Regions from separate parts of the Mesorhizobium sp. 8 genome, predicted to be linked through region 1. Evidence: riboswitches for the same ligand, from Rfam matches in the RefSeq annotation. Region 1 holds a riboswitch; the other holds the start of a gene.

Evidence for each region. A riboswitch is a leader RNA that binds a small molecule or an ion and turns the genes downstream of it on or off. The one in region 1 is predicted to bind S-adenosylmethionine.
Region 2: it holds a riboswitch for S-adenosylmethionine, as region 1 does, so the genes downstream of both, metA (homoserine O-succinyltransferase) here and FGU64_RS18680 (O-succinylhomoserine sulfhydrylase) in region 1, are expected to answer to the same signal.

The regions. Positions count from the first base shown of each region.
Region 1 covers NZ_CP040914.1:3,853,676-3,862,041, reverse strand. The annotation lists gene apaG (Co2+/Mg2+ efflux protein ApaG) at 1-213, opposite strand, end outside; gene FGU64_RS18685 (MmcQ/YjbR family DNA-binding protein) at 340-663, shown strand; gene FGU64_RS18680 (O-succinylhomoserine sulfhydrylase) at 667-1,854, opposite strand; SAM riboswitch at 1,925-2,001, opposite strand; gene FGU64_RS18675 (2'-deoxycytidine 5'-triphosphate deaminase) at 2,269-3,366, shown strand; gene araD1 (AraD1 family protein) at 3,582-4,574, opposite strand; gene mmsB (multiple monosaccharide ABC transporter permease) at 4,702-5,991, opposite strand; gene mmsA (multiple monosaccharide ABC transporter ATP-binding protein) at 5,988-7,523, opposite strand; gene chvE (multiple monosaccharide ABC transporter substrate-binding protein) at 7,617-8,366, opposite strand, start outside.
Region 2 covers NZ_CP040914.1:2,555,152-2,563,517, forward strand. The annotation lists gene FGU64_RS12375 (1-acyl-sn-glycerol-3-phosphate acyltransferase) at 1-551, shown strand, start outside; gene FGU64_RS12380 (aldo/keto reductase) at 565-1,512, opposite strand; gene FGU64_RS12385 (gamma-glutamylcyclotransferase) at 1,620-2,141, opposite strand; gene FGU64_RS12390 (DUF2125 domain-containing protein) at 2,218-3,219, shown strand; gene FGU64_RS12395 (prephenate/arogenate dehydrogenase family protein) at 3,320-4,261, opposite strand; gene hisC (histidinol-phosphate transaminase) at 4,254-5,372, opposite strand; SAM riboswitch at 5,490-5,566, shown strand; gene metA (homoserine O-succinyltransferase) at 5,617-6,537, shown strand; gene FGU64_RS12410 (ABC transporter ATP-binding protein/permease) at 6,555-8,366, opposite strand, start outside; gene FGU64_RS12415 (methyltransferase domain-containing protein) at 8,366-8,366, opposite strand, start outside.

The sequences.
Region 1 (8,366 bases):
GCCGACGACGCCCGGCCCGCGCACTTCCTCCACCCGCCCTTCCGCGTCGGTGATGTGCCAATAGCGCGTCAGGAGCTGGACGAACTCCTCGGACCGGTTCTCGATGGTGATGCGATAGCCCCAGACATAGCGGCCGGTATCGGGATCGGAGCGATCCTCCATGTAGAAGGGCTCCACCTCGACTTCGATGTTGCGGGTGACGGCGCGATACATGACATTCTCCCGACTCTGACCGTCCGTATTGTGGACCCGGCGGGGCCGTGGTCAATATGTCCGCAAGGATGGGTGACGGCGCGCGATCGCGCGCACTACCGATGCACGATGGCTGCGGGGACCGGTATGGCCAGTGCAGAAGACTTTCGCGCCATGGCGCTCGGCCTTCCCGAGGCCGAGCAAAGCGGCCATTTCGACGTCACCGATTTTCGCGTGCGCGGCAGGATCTTCGCGACGTGGCGCGAGAAGGACGGCCGGGCGGTCCTGAAGCTGACGCCCGACCAGCAGCAGTTGTTCAAGGAAACGGCGGCGGGCCTGTTCGTGCCGGTTGCCGGCTCATGGGGCCTGAAAGGCTGGACGCTGGTGGCGCTGGACAGGATCGATGCGGCGACGCTCGGCCACGCCATGCAGATGGCATGGCGCAACGCGGCGCCGAAATCCCTGCCTTGACGGTCAGGTCCGGTCGAGCGCCTGGGCGATATCCTCGATCAGGTCGTCGGCATCCTCCAGCCCGATGGAGAGCCTCAGCGTGCCCGGCCCGATGCCGAGTTCGGCGCGCGCCTCGTCGGTGAGGTTCTTGTGCGTGGTCGTCGCCGGATGGGTGATCAGGCTCTTGGCGTCGCCGAGATTGTTGGTGATGAGGATGATGTCGAGCGCGTTCTGGAAGGCAAACGCCGCCGCCTTGCCGCCCTTGACGTCGAGGCAGATCAGCGTCGAGCCGCCCTTCATCTGCTTCTTCACAATGTCGGCCTGCGGGTGGTCGGCGCGGCCGGGATAGATGACGCGCGCCACCCTGGAATGACCGGCCAGCACGTCGGCGATCTTGCCGGCCGACTCCGTCTGCTGGCGCACGCGGATCGGCAGGGTTTCCAACCCCTTCAGCAGCGTCCAGGCGTTGAAGGGCGACAGGCTGGGGCCGGTGTGGCGGAAATAGTCGTGCAGGTTCTCGTCGATCCACTTCTTGTCCGACAGCACGATGCCGCCCAGACAACGCCCCTGCCCGTCTATGTGCTTGGTGGCCGAATAGACGACGACATGGGCGCCGAGTTCGAGCGGCTTCTGGAACAGAGGCGTGGCAAACACATTGTCGACCACCAGCCGCGCACCGGTGGAATTGGCGAGCTTGGCGACAGCGGCGATATCGGCCACTTCCAGCGTCGGGTTGGTCGGGCTTTCGAGGAAGAACAGTTTTGTGTTCTTCCTCACCGCCTTTTCCCAGTTGGCGATGTCGGTGCCGTCGACGATGCTGCATTCGATGCCGTAGCGCGGCGCCAGCGTCTCGACCACCCAGCGGCAGGAGCCGAACAGGGCGCGTGCCGCCACGATATGGTCGCCGGCCCGCAAGCCGCACAGCACCGCCGCAGCGACAGCCGCCATGCCCGACGCCGTGGCGCGCGCGTCTTCCGCGCCTTCCAGCGCACACATGCGCTTCTCGAACATGTCGACCGTCGGGTTGGCGTAGCGCGAATAGATGAAGCCGGGTTCCTCGCCCTTGAAGCGGGCCTCGGCCTGCTCGGCGGTGGCGTAGAGATAGCCCTGTGTCAGGAACAGGGCTTCCGACATTTCGCCGAAGCCCGATCGCAGCGTGCCTTCGTGCACGAGTTGGGTTGCGGGCTTCCAGTTGCGCTTGTTGTTCGTCATGGTCCTTCACCAGCCAAAATCGGCACCGACACAAAAAAACCGGCCGCGAAAGTCGCAACCGGTGCCATGGGCTCTTGTGCCGACGGTCCTTTAGCGACTTGTTTAACGTGGCTGCAAGCCGACCGGCAAATCACCACGGGATAAAGCCCCTTTAGACCCAGCCCGCGCTTGCGTCAATCGATGGTTTCACTATGCCTTGTGCGGCTGGTATTCCTTTGGTGCGTCCTTCGAGGCTCGCTTCGCTCGCACCTCAGGATGAGGGAAGTCGACACGCTCGGCGGAAAACGACGCCGGCGGAAATGCTATGCCCGTACCTGAGGATGAGGATGAAGGCACCAGCCTCCCTCATCCTGAGGTGCGAGCGAAGCGAGCCTCGAAGGACGCACAACGAGCATCGCACCGACGGAGCAATCATTGCGCAAGACCGGTATTCTTCCCGATCAGGACATAGCGGCGCTGTTTTCCTCCGGCGCGCTCGCCGCCCCCCGGCCGCTCGACGCCGACCAGATCCAGCCGGCGAGCCTCGACCTCAGGCTCGGCGCCAAGGCGTACCGGGCACGCGCGTCCTTCCTGCCCGGCCCCGGCAGCACGGTCGACGCCAAGCTGGAACGGCTGAAGCTGCACGAGATCGACCTGACGGAAGGCGCCGTGCTGGAGACGGGCTGCGTCTACATCGTGCCGCTGATGGAGAGCCTTTCCCTGCCCGACCATGTCTCGGCCTCGGCCAATCCGAAAAGCTCGACCGGCCGGCTCGACATCTTCACCCGCGTCATGACCGACCACGGCCACGAGTTCGACAAGATCGCCGCCGGCTATCACGGTCCGCTCTATCTCGAAGTCAGCCCGCGGACGTTTCCGATCGTCGTGCGCGCCGGCTCGCGCCTGTCGCAAATCCGCTTCCGCACCGGCCATGCCGTGCTGTCGGAAGACGAGTTGCAGGCGTTGCACAGGGCACAGACGCTGGTTGCCACCGAGCCGCCGGACATTTCGGGCGGCGGCATCGCGCTTTCCATCGACCTTGCCGGCGACGCCAGCGGGCTGGTCGGCTATCGCGGCAAGCACCACACCGGACTGGTCGACGTCGACAGGCGCGCCGCGCACGACGTCGCCGACTTCTGGGAGCCGCTCACCCGCAACAAGGCCGGCGAACTGGTGCTCGACCCGGACGAGTTCTACATCCTCGTCAGCCGCGAGGCGGTGCATGTGCCGCCGCTGTTCGCCGCCGAGATGACGCCATTCGATCCTCTGGTCGGCGAATTCCGCGTCCACTATGCCGGCTTCTTCGATCCCGGTTTCGGCCATTCCGCCGCCGGCGGCACCGGCAGCCGCGCCGTGCTGGAGGTACGCAGCCACGAAGTGCCCTTCATCCTCGAGCACGGCCAGATCGTCGGCCGCCTCGTCTACGAGCACATGCTGGAACGACCGAAGGCGCTCTACGGCACCGACCTCGGCTCCAACTACCAGGCGCAGGGCCTGAAGCTGTCGAAGCATTTCCGCCCGCCGGGGCGGTGATACCGGCAATTTCGACGGATATTGACGGGCGCCCCCACCCCCTGTCCCCTCCCCGCAAGGGGGAGGGAGACGCGGACAGCACCGTCTCCGCGAAATTATCTACGTTGGCGAATTGCGGCTCCGACGCAAGGTTCCCCTCCCCCTTGCGGGGAGGGGTTAGGGGTGGGGGTCTGCGCCCTCCGCGATTGCCTGCCTGTCGACGCCCGCCAAGCTTGCTACAGCGCCCTCACCGCCACCTTCACCGGCGCCTCGATCTCCAGCGCGTTGCGCAGCGGCAGGCCGAAATCGGTCGCCTCGATCTCGAATACATCGCCGGGCTCGGTGCGGACGCCATCGGCGAAGGAGAGCGTCGCGGTGCCGAACATATGGACATGCACGTCGCCCGGCTGGCGAAAGGCCGGATACTTGAAATGGTGATGTTCCAGGTTGGCGATCGTATGGGACATATTCGCCTCGCCCGACAGGAACGGCTTTTCCCAGATCGCCTTGCCGCCGCGCAGGATGCGCGAGGTACCGCGGATATCGGCCGGCAGGTCGCCGACCAGAATCTCGGGACCGAAAGAGGCGTTGCGCAGCTTGGAATGGGCGAGGAAGAGATAGTTCACCCGCTCCGTCACATGGTCGGAGAACTCGTTGGAGAGAGTGAAGCCGACGCGCAGCGGCTGGCCGTCGTCGCCGATGACATAGATGCCGGCGATCTCCGGTTCCTCGCCGCCGTCCTGGGCAAAGGAAGGCGAGACGAGCGGCGCGCCCGGCGCCACCGCCATGGTGCCGTTGCCTTTGTAGAACCATTCCGGCTGCACGCCGACCTTGCCCGCGGCCGGCTTGCCGCCTTCGAGACCCATGCGGAACATCTTCATGGAGTCGGTGAGTTGCTCCTCGCCGTCCTCGGCCAGCTTCTTGTGCATGGAATCGCGCGTCGCCGCCGAGCCGAGATGGGTCAGCCCGGTGCCGGTCAGGTGCAGATGCGCCGGATCGGGATGGTTGATCGGCGACAGCAGAAGGCCCTTGCGATAGGCGGCCTCGAGGTCGACCGCGGCGCCCCAGCCCTTGCGCTCGATCAGCGCGGCAAGCCCGATGCCGGTGCGCGCCGCCTCGACCGCCAGCGCATAGACGCTGCGCGCGCCGTTGACGACGCGCGCGCCGTTGCCGTTGCGCGCCACGACGCGGATCGTATCGTCGTCGCCGAGCATCTGTGAAACCAGCATAGCCATCTCCTGCTTTCCCGTGCCGGCCGCCGCGGCCGCGCAAACCATCCCTGTCGCGGCGCAAGGCCTGCGCCGCGTTCCTCCAATGCGTATCGGTTTAAGTTCCCGTCCGGCCTTCGCCCGCGGCTCAGGCCTTGTTCTTGTTGTAGACGTCGAAGACGACGGCGCCGAGCAGCACGAGACCCTTGACCACCTGCTGCCAGTCGACGTTGACGCCCATGATCGACATGCCGTTGTTCATGACGCCCATGATGAAGCCGCCGACCACCGTGGCGATCACCTGGCCGACGCCGCCCATGGCCGAGGCGCCGCCGATGAAGACGGCGGCGATGACGTCGAGCTCGCTGCCGAGGCCTGCCGCCGGCACCGCCTGGCCGAGGCGCGCGGCGATGATCAGGCCGCCGAGCGCCGACAGCACGCCCATGTTGATGAAGACGTACAGCGTCAGCCGTTCGGTCTTGATGCCGGAAAGCTGCGCCGCCTTCGGATTGCCGCCGAGCGCATAGACGCGCCGGCCGATGACCATGCGCTTGGTGACGAAGACGAACAGGCCGATCAAAAGTCCCATCACGACCAGCACGATCGGCAGCCCCTTGTAGACCGCGAACTGGTAGACGAGGAACAGCGCCAGCAGACTGACGATCAGCGTCTTGGCGGTGAACAGGGCGAACGGCTCGGCCTGATAGCCGTGGCGCTCGCGCGTGCGGCGCGCCGAAAGGCCGAACCAGGCATAGGCGGCGACGCCTATCAGGCCGAGGATCACCGACGTCATCTGGAGCTGGACGCCGCTGCCGAAGATCGTCTTGCCGGCGGCGTTGACCGTCGGCGGGACCAGAGTCCAGACGCCCAGCAGCTCCGGGATGAAGCCGGAGGAGAGTTCCTTGAAAGAGACCGGCAACGGGCCGACGGAAAGACCGCCGCCGAGCATGGCCTGGCACAGGCCGCGGAAGATCAGCATGCCGCCCAGCGTGACGATGAAGCTCGGTATGCGATGGTAGGCGATCCAGTAGCCCTGCGCCGCGCCGATCGCAGCGCCGACCAGCAGGCACACGATCGAAGCCACCAGCGGATTGCTCAACAGGCCGAGCTGCCATGTCACCATCATGTTGGCGCCGAGCGCGCCGATGAAGCCGGCGACCGAGCCGACCGACAGGTCGATGTGGCCGGCGACGATGACCAGCAGCATGCCGAGCGCCATGACGATGATGAAGGAATTCTGCTGCACCAGGTTGGACAGGTTCAGCGGCTTGAACAGCGTACCGTCGGTGGTGAACTGGAAGAACAGCATGATGATGATGAGCGCCAGCACGAGGCCGTATTCGCGCAGGTTCGTCACCAGCGCCGAGACGGCGACGCGCGGCTCATGGGTATCCTGGGCCACGCCTGTCTGTGGCGAGGGCGAGCTCTCGACGGTCATGATGCAGCCTTTCCTTCCCCGCGAATGATGGCGCGCATGATCTTTTCCTGGCTGGCTTCGGAAGCCGCCATCTCGCCGACGATGCGCCCTTCGTTCATGACATAGATGCGGTCCGATATGCCGAGCAGTTCCGGCATCTCGGACGAGATGACGATGATCGCCCTGCCCTCGGCGGCAAGGCGCGCGATGATGGTGTAGATCTCGTATTTGGCGCCGACGTCGATGCCGCGCGTCGGCTCGTCGAGGATCAGCACCTCGGGGTCGGCGAACAGCCATTTCGAAAGCACCACCTTCTGCTGGTTGCCGCCGGACAGGTTGCCGGTGAGCTGGTAGACGCTGGGGGTGCGGATGTTGGTCTTGGCGCGGTATTCGTTGGCCACCGCAAGCTCGCGCAGGTCGTCGATGACGCCGCGCTTCGACACGCCCTTCATGTTGGCGGCCGTGACGTTGTGCTTGATGTGGTCGATCAGGTTGAGGCCGTAGGTCTTGCGGTCCTCGGTGACGTAGGCGATGCCACGGTCCACCGCCCTTCCGACGGTGGAGACGTCCACCGGCTTGCCGTCGAGCAGGACGGTGCCGGTGATGCGGCGGCCCCAGGAGCGGCCGAACAGGCTCATGGCGAATTCGGTGCGGCCGGCGCCCATCAGGCCGGCGATACCGACGACCTCGCCCCTGCGGACGTTGAGGTCTATGCCTTTGATGACCTGCCGCTCGGCGTGGATCGGGTGGTAGACCGACCAGTCCTTCACCTCCAGCACCACCTCGCCGATCTTCGGCTCGCGCGGCGGATAACGGTCGTCGAGCGAGCGGCCGACCATCGAGGTGACGATGCGGTCCTCGGTGACGTCCTTGCGCGCAAGCGTCTCGATCGTCTGGCCGTCGCGGATGACGGTGACGTGGTCGGCGACGCGGCTGACCTCGTTGAGCTTGTGCGAAATGAGGATCGAGGTCATGCCCTGCCGCTTGAATTCGAGCAGAAGGTCGAGCAGCGCCTGGCTGTCCTTCTCCGACAGGCTCGCCGTCGGCTCGTCGAGGATCAAAAGCTTGACCTGCTTCGACAGCGCCTTGGCGATCTCGACAAGCTGCTGCTTGCCGACGCCGATGTTGGTTATGAGCGTCTTGGGGTCCTCGTCGAGGCCGACCTTCTTCAACAGCGCACGCGTGCGCGTCTCGTTGGCGTTCCAGTCGATGACGCCGTAGCTGGCGTGCTCGTTGCCGAGGAAGATGTTCTCGGCGATCGACAGCATCGGCACCAGCGCCAGTTCCTGGTGGATGATGACGATGCCCAGCCGTTCGCTGTCGTGGATGCCGGCGAACTGGCATTCCTGGCCGCGAAAGACGATGGTGCCGTCATAGGTGCCGGATGGGTAGACGCCCGACAGCACCTTCATGAGGGTGGACTTGCCGGCGCCGTTCTCGCCGACGATGGCGTGGATCTCGCCTTCCTCGACGCTCAAGGTGACGTTCGACAGCGCCTTCACGCCGGGAAACGTCTTGGTGATGTCGCGCATTTCCAGGATCGTGGAAGCCATCGCGATATCGCTCCTTCGTGGCCGCAATTCTACCGGCAGCACTGCGAAACGGAAAGGGGCCGGGCCAGGCCAGGCCCCTTTCCGGACACGATATTACTTCAGCTCGTCGGCCTTGATGTAGCCGGACTCGACGACCAGCTTCTCATAGTTCGACTTGTCGACCTCGACCGGGGTGAGCAGGATCGAGGGAACGACCTTGACGTCGTTGTTGTAGGTCTTCTCGTCCAGGCCCTCGGGCTTCTTGCCCGACAGCACGGTGTCGACCAGCTCGACGGTCGCCTTGGCAAGTTCGCGCGTATCCTTGAAGACGGTCGAATACTGCTCACCCGAGATGATCAGCTTGACCGAGGCGGTCTCGGCGTCCTGGCCGGTGACGATCGGCCACGGCTGGGCGTCCGTGCCATAGCCGACGGCGCGCAGCGAAGCGGTGATGCCGCGCGACAGGCCGTCATAGGGCGACAGCACGCCGTGGACGCGGCTGCCGTCCGAGTAGTTGGCCGACAGCAGGTTATCCATGCGCGCCTGGGCGGTGGCGGCCAGCCAGCGCAGCGTGCCGACCTTGTCCATGCCCATCTGGCCCGACTTGATCTTGATCGAGCCGTCGTCGATCAGCGGCTGCAGCACCGACATGGCGCCGTTGTAGAAAAAGAAGGCATTGTTGTCGTCCGGCGAGCCGCCGAACAGCTCGACATTCCACGGCTTGGCGTTGGGGAAGCGCTCCTTCAGGCCCTTGACCAGCGAATTGGCCTGGATAACGCCGACGCCGAAATTGTCGAAGGTGGTGTAGTAGTCGACGTTCGGCGTCTTCTTGATGAGGCGGTCGTAAGCGACGACGACGACGCC
Region 2 (8,366 bases), 1.3 Mb from region 1:
TCTGGGACGCCATCGCCTTCTTCCCCTACCTGAAAGATCCGCTCTACATCCTCAAGCGCGAGCTGACCTGGATTCCCTTCTTCGGCTGGTACATCCAGAAGATGCGCATGATCCCGGTCGATCGCGGCAGCCGCTCCAAGGCGCTGAAGGCCGTCACCGCCGCCACGCGGGCCGAAATGGCGCGCAACCCGCGCCAACTCATCATCTATCCCGAAGGCACGCGCCGCGCGCCCGGCGCCGAACCCGCCTACAAGTACGGCATCGTCGAGATCTACACGCAGCTCGGCCTGCCGGTGGTGCCGGTCGCCCATGTCGCCGGCCTCTACTGGCCGCGCCGCAAGTTCCTGCGCTATCCGGGAACCATTCGTGCCCGCTTCCTGCCCGCCATCCCGCCGGGGCTCGGCAAGGACGAATTCATGCGGCGACTGATTTCGGAGACGGAGGCAGCCTGCGACGCCTTGCTCGTCGAGGCATCGCGCCAGCCGAACCCGCCGCCGCTGCCGCCGACCGCCGTCAAGCGGCTGGCGGAACTGACGTCCGAGGCGAAGTAGGCAGCGGCAAGGTTCAGGCGCTGGCGTCGTCCAGTTCTCTTGTATCGGCGGCCGACAGCGGCAGCGACGCCGAACGGATCAGGCTCTCCAATTGCTCCAGGCTGGTCGCGCTGGCGATCGGCGCGGTCACGTCCGGCCGGGCGATGATCCAGGCCAGCGCCACCTCCGCCGGTTTGGCCTTGTGCCGGGCCGCCACCGCATCCAGCGCATCGAGGATGCGCAGGCCTCGCTTGTCGAGATATTTCTTCACCCCGCCGCCGCGTGCGCTCTTGCCGAGATCGGCGATCGAACGGTACTTGCCCGACAAGAAGCCGCTGGCCAGGCTGTAATAGGTGATGACGCCGAGCCCTTCGGCCGCGCAAAGATCGGCCAGCGGCCCCTCGTAAGAAGCGCGGTCGTAGAGATTGTATTCCGGCTGCAACACTTCGTAGCGCGGCAGGTCGCGCAGCCGGGCGATGTCGAGGGCCGCACGCAACTGTCCGGCATCAAGGTTCGAGGCGCCGATGTTTCGCACCTTGCCGGCCTTGATCAGTTTCTGGTAGGCGCCCAGCGTTTCCTCATGCGGCGTCGTCGGATCCGGCCAGTGCGACAGGTAAAGGTCGATGGCGTCGATCTGCAGCCGCTTCAGCGAATCCTCGACGGCCTTCTCGATATGGGCGGCGGACAGGTCCTTCTTGCCCTGCCCCATGTCCGAGCCGACCTTGGTGATGACGACGACGCGCTCGCGGTTACCCCGCGCCTTCATCCACTTGCCGATGATGGTTTCCGATTCGCCGCCCTTGTTACCCGGCACCCAGCGCGAATAGGCGTCGGCCGTGTCGACGGCGTTGAAGCCGGCCTCGACGAAGCGGTCGAGCAGGGAAAAGGATGTCCTTTCATCGGCCGTCCAGCCGAACACGTTGCCGCCGAAGACGAGAGGGGCGATTTCGAGGTCTGTTCGACCGAGCCGGCGCTTCTGCAAGATATTTCTCCGTGTTCGTCCATCGAATCGACTGGTTGCCCGCCGACCCTATTGCCTGCCGCCACCCAGTCCAAGCAAAGACGTTCCGTTTTGCCCGGATCGCCGTTTCACGATGGCGCGAGCCGCCGCGCCACGCCCTCCAGCCAGCGGTCGCGGATGCCGAGCGATTCCAGGTGCTCCAGCGTACTGGAAAGATAATCTTCGTTGCGGCCGGACTGGCCGGATGCGCCCTGCACCGCCGCCGCCGCCCTGTCCTCGTCCAGCGCGCCGGCATACTGTTCATGCGCACGGTCGGCGACATAGGTCACCGCCGGCACCGTCTCGCCTGTTTCCAGCCGCACCGCCACCATGCGTTCCAGATAGACGTTGGTAACGAGTTCTCGCGCGCGCAGATAGTCGATCACCTCGTCGTGCCGCTCGCCCCGCACGCGGAAGGCAAGCCCGACGCAGGAACCGCCACGATCCAGCCCCAGCACCAGCCCCGGCCGCTCGCGCGTGCCGCGATGGACGAAGGAATAGATGCAGAGCGAGCGACGATAGCCGTAAAGCCGCGCCCGGCGCGCCTCGACATGCTCGAACCCCGGCCGCCAGATCAGCGAGCCATAGCCAAAAACCCAAAAATCGCCCATATCGCCAAGCCTGTATGCAAGGAAGGGAACGCCGTGCGGAACCGCCGGCACTCCCCGCGTTAACGAGAGCGGCAGCATGACGTCAAGTGAACAATCCCCGCCGAAGACACGCCGTCGCGGCCTGCTCTGGCTGGTTCTGGCGCTGCTGATGGCGTTCGGCCTCTACAGCGCCGGCTGGTTCTGGCTGGCCGACAGGGTCCGCGGCCAGGCCGCCCAGACCATCGCCACGCTGAACGGTAAGGGGATCGACGCCGACTGCGCCAACCTCACGGTCAGCGGCTATCCGCTGCGCTTCGCCGTTTCCTGCGACAGTCTCGCCTATGAGGATGACGCCCGCGCCGTCGCCGCTTCCAGCGGCAAGCTGGACGCGGTGGCGACGATCCTGCGGCCATTCTCGCCATCGGCGGAATTTCGCGGGCCGCTCAGGACCACCGCTCCCGGCATGCCACCGCTGTGGATCGACTGGGATCACCTGCGGGCCGACGCCGGCCTGTCCTGGCCGACGCCGGCCAGCCTGAGCCTGACCGCCGAGGGCCTGTCGGGCCAGACCGATCCGGAAGACGGCGACCCGGTCTCGCTGTTCAGCGCCGGCAAGGCCGACACCGAACTGCGGCCGAGCGGCGAAGATCTCGTCGCCAGGGGTAGTTTCGGTGACGTCGAGATCGATGCCGAGGCCATCGGCGGCCGCATGGTGCCGCCCTTCGACGCCGCCGGCGAAGCGACGCTGAAGAACGGCGTCGCGATGCTGCAGGCAGGCACGAAAAGCCTGCGCGGCCAGTCGATCGAGATCGCCAACCTCGAGCTTTCCTCCGGCGAGGCGAGGGTGTCGCTCTCCGGTCCTCTCTCTGTCGACGCAGATGGGCTGATCGACGCCAGGCTGAACATCAAACTCACCAACCCGAAGGCGGTAGCGACCGTGCTTGCCGGCATCATCCCGGAGCAGAAACGCCAGATCGAGCAGGGCTTCGCAGCCCTTGCCATGCTGGGCTCCTCCCCGTCGATGCCGCTGGTTATCGCCAAGGGCAAGGCGTCGCTGGGGTTCATTCCATTGGGGAAGATCGGGGCGATAGGGGAGTAGGGCAGTAGGGCAATAAGGCGGTACGGCAGTAGGAAGTCCAATACCTACTGCCCTACTGCCCTACTGCCCTACTGCCCTACTGCCCTACTGCCCTACTGCCTTATTCCCCTGTTGCCTTCCCCTGCTCCACACCGTGCCGCCCGAAGTCCGGCGCAGCCGTTTCCTGGCCGGCCTCGATGATCGAGCGACGGATGCCGCGCGTGCGGGTGAACAGGTCGAACAGCTTCTCCCCGTCGCCCCAGCGGATCGCCCGCTGCAGCGAGGCGAGATCCTCGGAGAAACGCGCCAGCATTTCCAGGATCGCGTCCTTGTTGTGCAGGCAAACGTCGCGCCACATCGTCGGGTCGGAGGCGGCAAGGCGGGTGAAGTCGCGGAAACCGGAGGCCGCGTATTTGATGACCTCGCCCTTGGCCACCGATTCCAGGTCGTCGGCGGTGCCGACGATGTTGTAGGCGATAATGTGCGGCAGGTGCGAGACGATCGCCAGCACCATGTCATGGTGTTCGGCGTCCATCGTGTCGATGTTGGAGCCGCAACGGCGCCAGAATTCCGAGAGTTTTTCCAATGCGGCCGGATCGGTGCCGGGCAGCGGCGTGAAGATGCACCAGCGGTTCTCGAACAGTTCGGCAAAGCCGGCGTCCGGGCCGGACTTTTCCGTGCCGGCCAGCGGATGACCGGGGATGAAATGCACGCCTTCCGGCACGAAAGGCTGCATCTGCGCGATCACCGAGGCCTTGGTCGAGCCGACGTCGGTGAGGATCGCCCCCTTCTTCAGCGCCGGCGCGATTTCTTCTGCGACCTCGGCCGAGGACCCGACCGGCACCGAGACGATGACGAGATCAGCGTCGCGCACGGCCTCTCTAAGATCAGTCGAATAGCTGTCGCCGAGGCCGAGTTCCTCGGCCCGCTTCAGCGTCGAAGGACTGCGCGTGGCGATGGCGATATGGCGGGCAAGGTTCTCGCGGTGGATGACGCGCGCCAGCGACGAGCCGATCAGGCCGATGCCGACCAGCGCGATCTTTTCAAACAGGGGTTCAGGCATTGTTCTGGCTTTTCAGGAATTCGGAGAGTGCGGCGACGACGCCGCGATTGGCTTCTTCGGTTCCGACCGTCATGCGCAGCGCGTTGGGAAAACCGTAGCCGGCAACGCGCCGCAATATATAGCCGCGTGCCGTGAGATAATCGTCGGCCTTCGCCGCCGAGTGCTTTTCGGCTTCGGGGAAATGGACGAGGAGAAAATTACCGACGCTGGGCGTCACGCGCAGCCCCAGCCCGGTGAATTCTTCGGTGAGCCAGGCGAGCCACTGCTCGTTGTGGGCGACGCTGCGTGCAATATGCTCGTGATCGCGGATGGAGGCGATGCCGGCCTCGATCGCGGTGGCGTTCACGTTGAACGGCCCGCGCACCCGGTTCACGGCGTCGACGATTGCCGCCGGCCCGTACATCCAGCCCAGCCGCGCACCGCCGAGGCCGATCTTGGAGAAGGTGCGCGTCATCACCACGTTCTCGCTGGAGCCGACCAGCTCGATTCCCGCCTCGTAGTCGTTGCGCCGGACATATTCGGCATAAGCGGCGTCGAGGATCAAAAGCACGTTTGCCGGCAAGCCGGCATGGAGCCTGCGCACCTCGTCGAACGGCAGGTAGGTGCCGGTCGGATTGTTGGGGTTGGCGAGGAAGACGATCTTCGTGCGTGGCGTCACCGCCGCCAACATGGCGTCGACGTCGGCCCGCTCGTTGGTCTCCTTCACCACCACGGGCTTCGCGCCTGCTGCCTGCACATAGATCTTGTAGACCATGAAGGCGTGTTCGGTGAAAATCGCTTCGTCGCCGGGCGACAGGTAGATCTGCGTCAGCAGGCCGAGGATTTCGTCCGAACCGTTGGAGCAGACAATGTTCGCCGGATTGAGCCCATGCACCTCGCCGATCGCCTCGCGCAACCGCCTGGCCGAGCCGTCGGGATAGATGTCGAGCCGACCGGCGACCGCGCGCGCGGCCTCGATCGCCTTGGGCGAGGGGCCGAGCGGGTTTTCGTTCGAGGACAGCTTGAAAAGCTTCACGCCGGCGGGCGCGGTGCTCTTGCCCGGCACATAGGCCTCGATGTCCATGATGCCCGCGCGCGGGGTTGGACGTGCCTGATGCTCAGCCTTGGTCATGTCGGAAATCCGTGGAAGCCGCTGCGGGAATACAGGCCGCCGCCGCCGCTGTCGAGAGGTGGCGGCTGGGCCAAATCGCGCCCGTTGACGACGCCGCGCCGCAGGCATAGATACGGTTTCGAACGTCGTGGTGATTTGCCGGTCGGCTTGCAGCCACGTTAAAGAAGTCGCTAAAGGACCGTGAGGGCAAAAACCCATGGGGCCGGTCGCGATTTCGCCGCCGGTCTTTTTGTTGGAGTGTCCCATGCCAATCAAGATCCCCGATCAGCTTCCCGCCCGCGAAGTGCTTGCCCGCGAAGGCGTGTCCATCATGGACGAGAAGACGGCGCGACGACAGGACATCCGCCCCTTGCAGATCGGCTTGCTCAACTTGATGCCCAACAAGATTCGCACCGAAACGCAGTTCGCCAGGCTGATGGGCGCCACGCCGCTGCAGGTGGAACTGACGCTGGTGCGCGTCGGCAACCACAAGGCCAAGAACACCTCGGAAGAACACCTGATCGCCTTCTACCAGACCTGGGAGGAGGTGCGGGATCGCAAGTTCGACGGCTTCATCGTCACCGGCGCACCCATCGAACTGCTGGCGTTCGAGGAGGTGAACTACTGGAACGAGTTGACCCGCATTCTCGACTGGACGGGGACGAACGTCCATTCCTCCTTCTTCATCTGCTGGGGCGCGATGGCGGCGGCGTGGCATTTCCACGAGGTGCCGAAATACACGCTGGACAAGAAGGCGTTCGGCGTCTTCCGCCACAGGAACAACGCGCCCGCCTCGCCCTATCTCGCCGGCTTTTCGGACGACTTCGCCATTCCCGTCTCGCGCTGGACGGAGGTGCGCAGCGCCGACATCAAGCCCGATACCGGACTGGAACTGCTGATGGAATCGGACAGGACCGGTCCCTGCCTTTTGTCGGAAAAGGCCGGCAACCGGCTCTACATGTTCAACCATATCGAATACGATTCCACCTCGCTGAAGGAGGAATACGACCGCGACGTGGCCGCCGGCACCGCCATCGAGGTGCCGCATGAATATTATCCCGGCAACGATCCGTCGAAGCCGCCGCTCAACCGCTGGCGCTCGCACGCGCATCTTCTGTTCGGCAACTGGATCAACCAGGTCTACCAGACGACGCCGTACGACATCGAGAACGTCGGGCAGGGCTGACGACAGGCGAACAGCCGTCAGACCGATGATGCCGCCTTCTTGCGCTTGGGCGTAGCGGGCGGCGGCTCGATGGCGCCGGCGCGCATGCGCGGCGGCCGCAGCGGCTCGCCGCCCTCGCGCTTGACGATGTCGAGTGCGCGCGGGAAAAAAGCGTGGTTGTGAAGGCCGCGGCCGATGTTGACGACGGCAGCCTCCGGAAGCCGCTTTTCCAGCATGGCGAGAATGCGCTTCACCGTCGCGCCGTCGAACGTATCCAGCGCCTCGTCGATGACGATCCAGCGCGGCTTTTCCAGTCCCAGCCGCGCGAAGGCCAGAAGCCGCTGCTCGTCGTCGTTCAACTCGTGCTCCCAACGTGCCGAACGGTCGAGCGAGCCGGCAAGATGGTCCAGCCCCATCTCGGCGAGAGCCGCCTTGAGGGCCGCGTCGTCCTTGCGGGCCTCGTCGCTCGAACGCACGAGCACCTCGCGCAGCGGCGCCGGCGGGAAATAGGGCGTGCGCGGAATGAACACCGGCGTCTCCCCCTTCGGCATGCCGATGCGTCCGCTGCCCCATGGCCACAGCCCGGCGAGCGCGCGGAAGAACAGCGTCTTGCCGGTGCCCGGATCGCCGCTCACCAACACATGCTCGCCCGGCTTGATGCGCACATGATCCTCGGTCAGCCGCGTGCAGCCGTCGGGCGACTTGATCTCCAACCCCTCGAAGCTCATCGACCCGTCGGCGTTCTCGGCAAGCTCGATATGGCCTTCGGCGCCGTGCAGCGTGTCCGTCTCCGTCAGCGCCAGCCGGAAGTCGGCCACGCGCATCAGCGTCGCGCGCCAATCGGCGATGGCGCCGATGTTGTTGACGAACCATTTCAGCGAGGAATGCACCTGGTTGAAGGCGCCCACCGCCATCATCAGCCCGCCGAACGAGATGTCGCCGGCAAAATAGACGGGCGCGGCGACGAGAATCGGCGCCACCACGGTAATCCAGCCATAGGTGTCGGTAACCCAGGCGAGATTGATCTGCGCCGTATAGATCCGCATCATGGCGGTGAGCACGGCGCCGAGGTCGAGGGAGAGCCGCTTCTTTTCCTGGCCCTCGCCGTCCGCAAGCGCAATGGCGTCGATATGCTCGTTGACGCGCACCATGGAGTGCCGCAGTTCCGCCTCGCGCGTGTAGCGATCGCTGTTCAATTCGATCAGCGGCCGGCCGACCAGCCAGCTGATCAGCGACGCCAGGCCGGCATAGAGGAAGGCCGCCCACACCATGTAGCCCGGGATGGCGATGGAATGGCCGGCGACATGGAAGACGAAGCCGGACGACAGGGTCCACAGCACACCGACGAAGGAGACGAGCAGGATCAGCGCCTGGACGAAGCCGATGGCAAGGCCCGTCGTCAGGTCGGAGAGATGGCCGGCATCCTGCTGCATGCGCTGGTCCGGATTGACGCCGATGGCACCGGCATGGGTCAGGCGGAAGGCACGGTTCGGCCGCATCCATTCCTCGATGAGATCGGTCGTCAACACCTCGCGCAGCCTGAGCTTGATGCGCTGGTTCAGCCATTGCTGCGCGATGTTGAGCAGGATCAGGCCGCCGGCGATGGCTGCGAACACCACGAGCTGGTGCAGGAATTCGGCCACGTCGCGCCGCTGGATGGCGTCGTAGAAGGGCTGGTTCCAGCGGTTGAGCAGAATCTGGCCGAACGACGTGGCGACGATGACGGCGAGGATGGCGGCCGATGCCCAGGCGATCCTGCGGGTGATGGGCGAACCCGCCAGCGCCTGCCGCATGGTCGCGAGTTGGTCGGACAGGCTGCTCGCCTGGATTTCGGTGGTCTCGGGCGCATT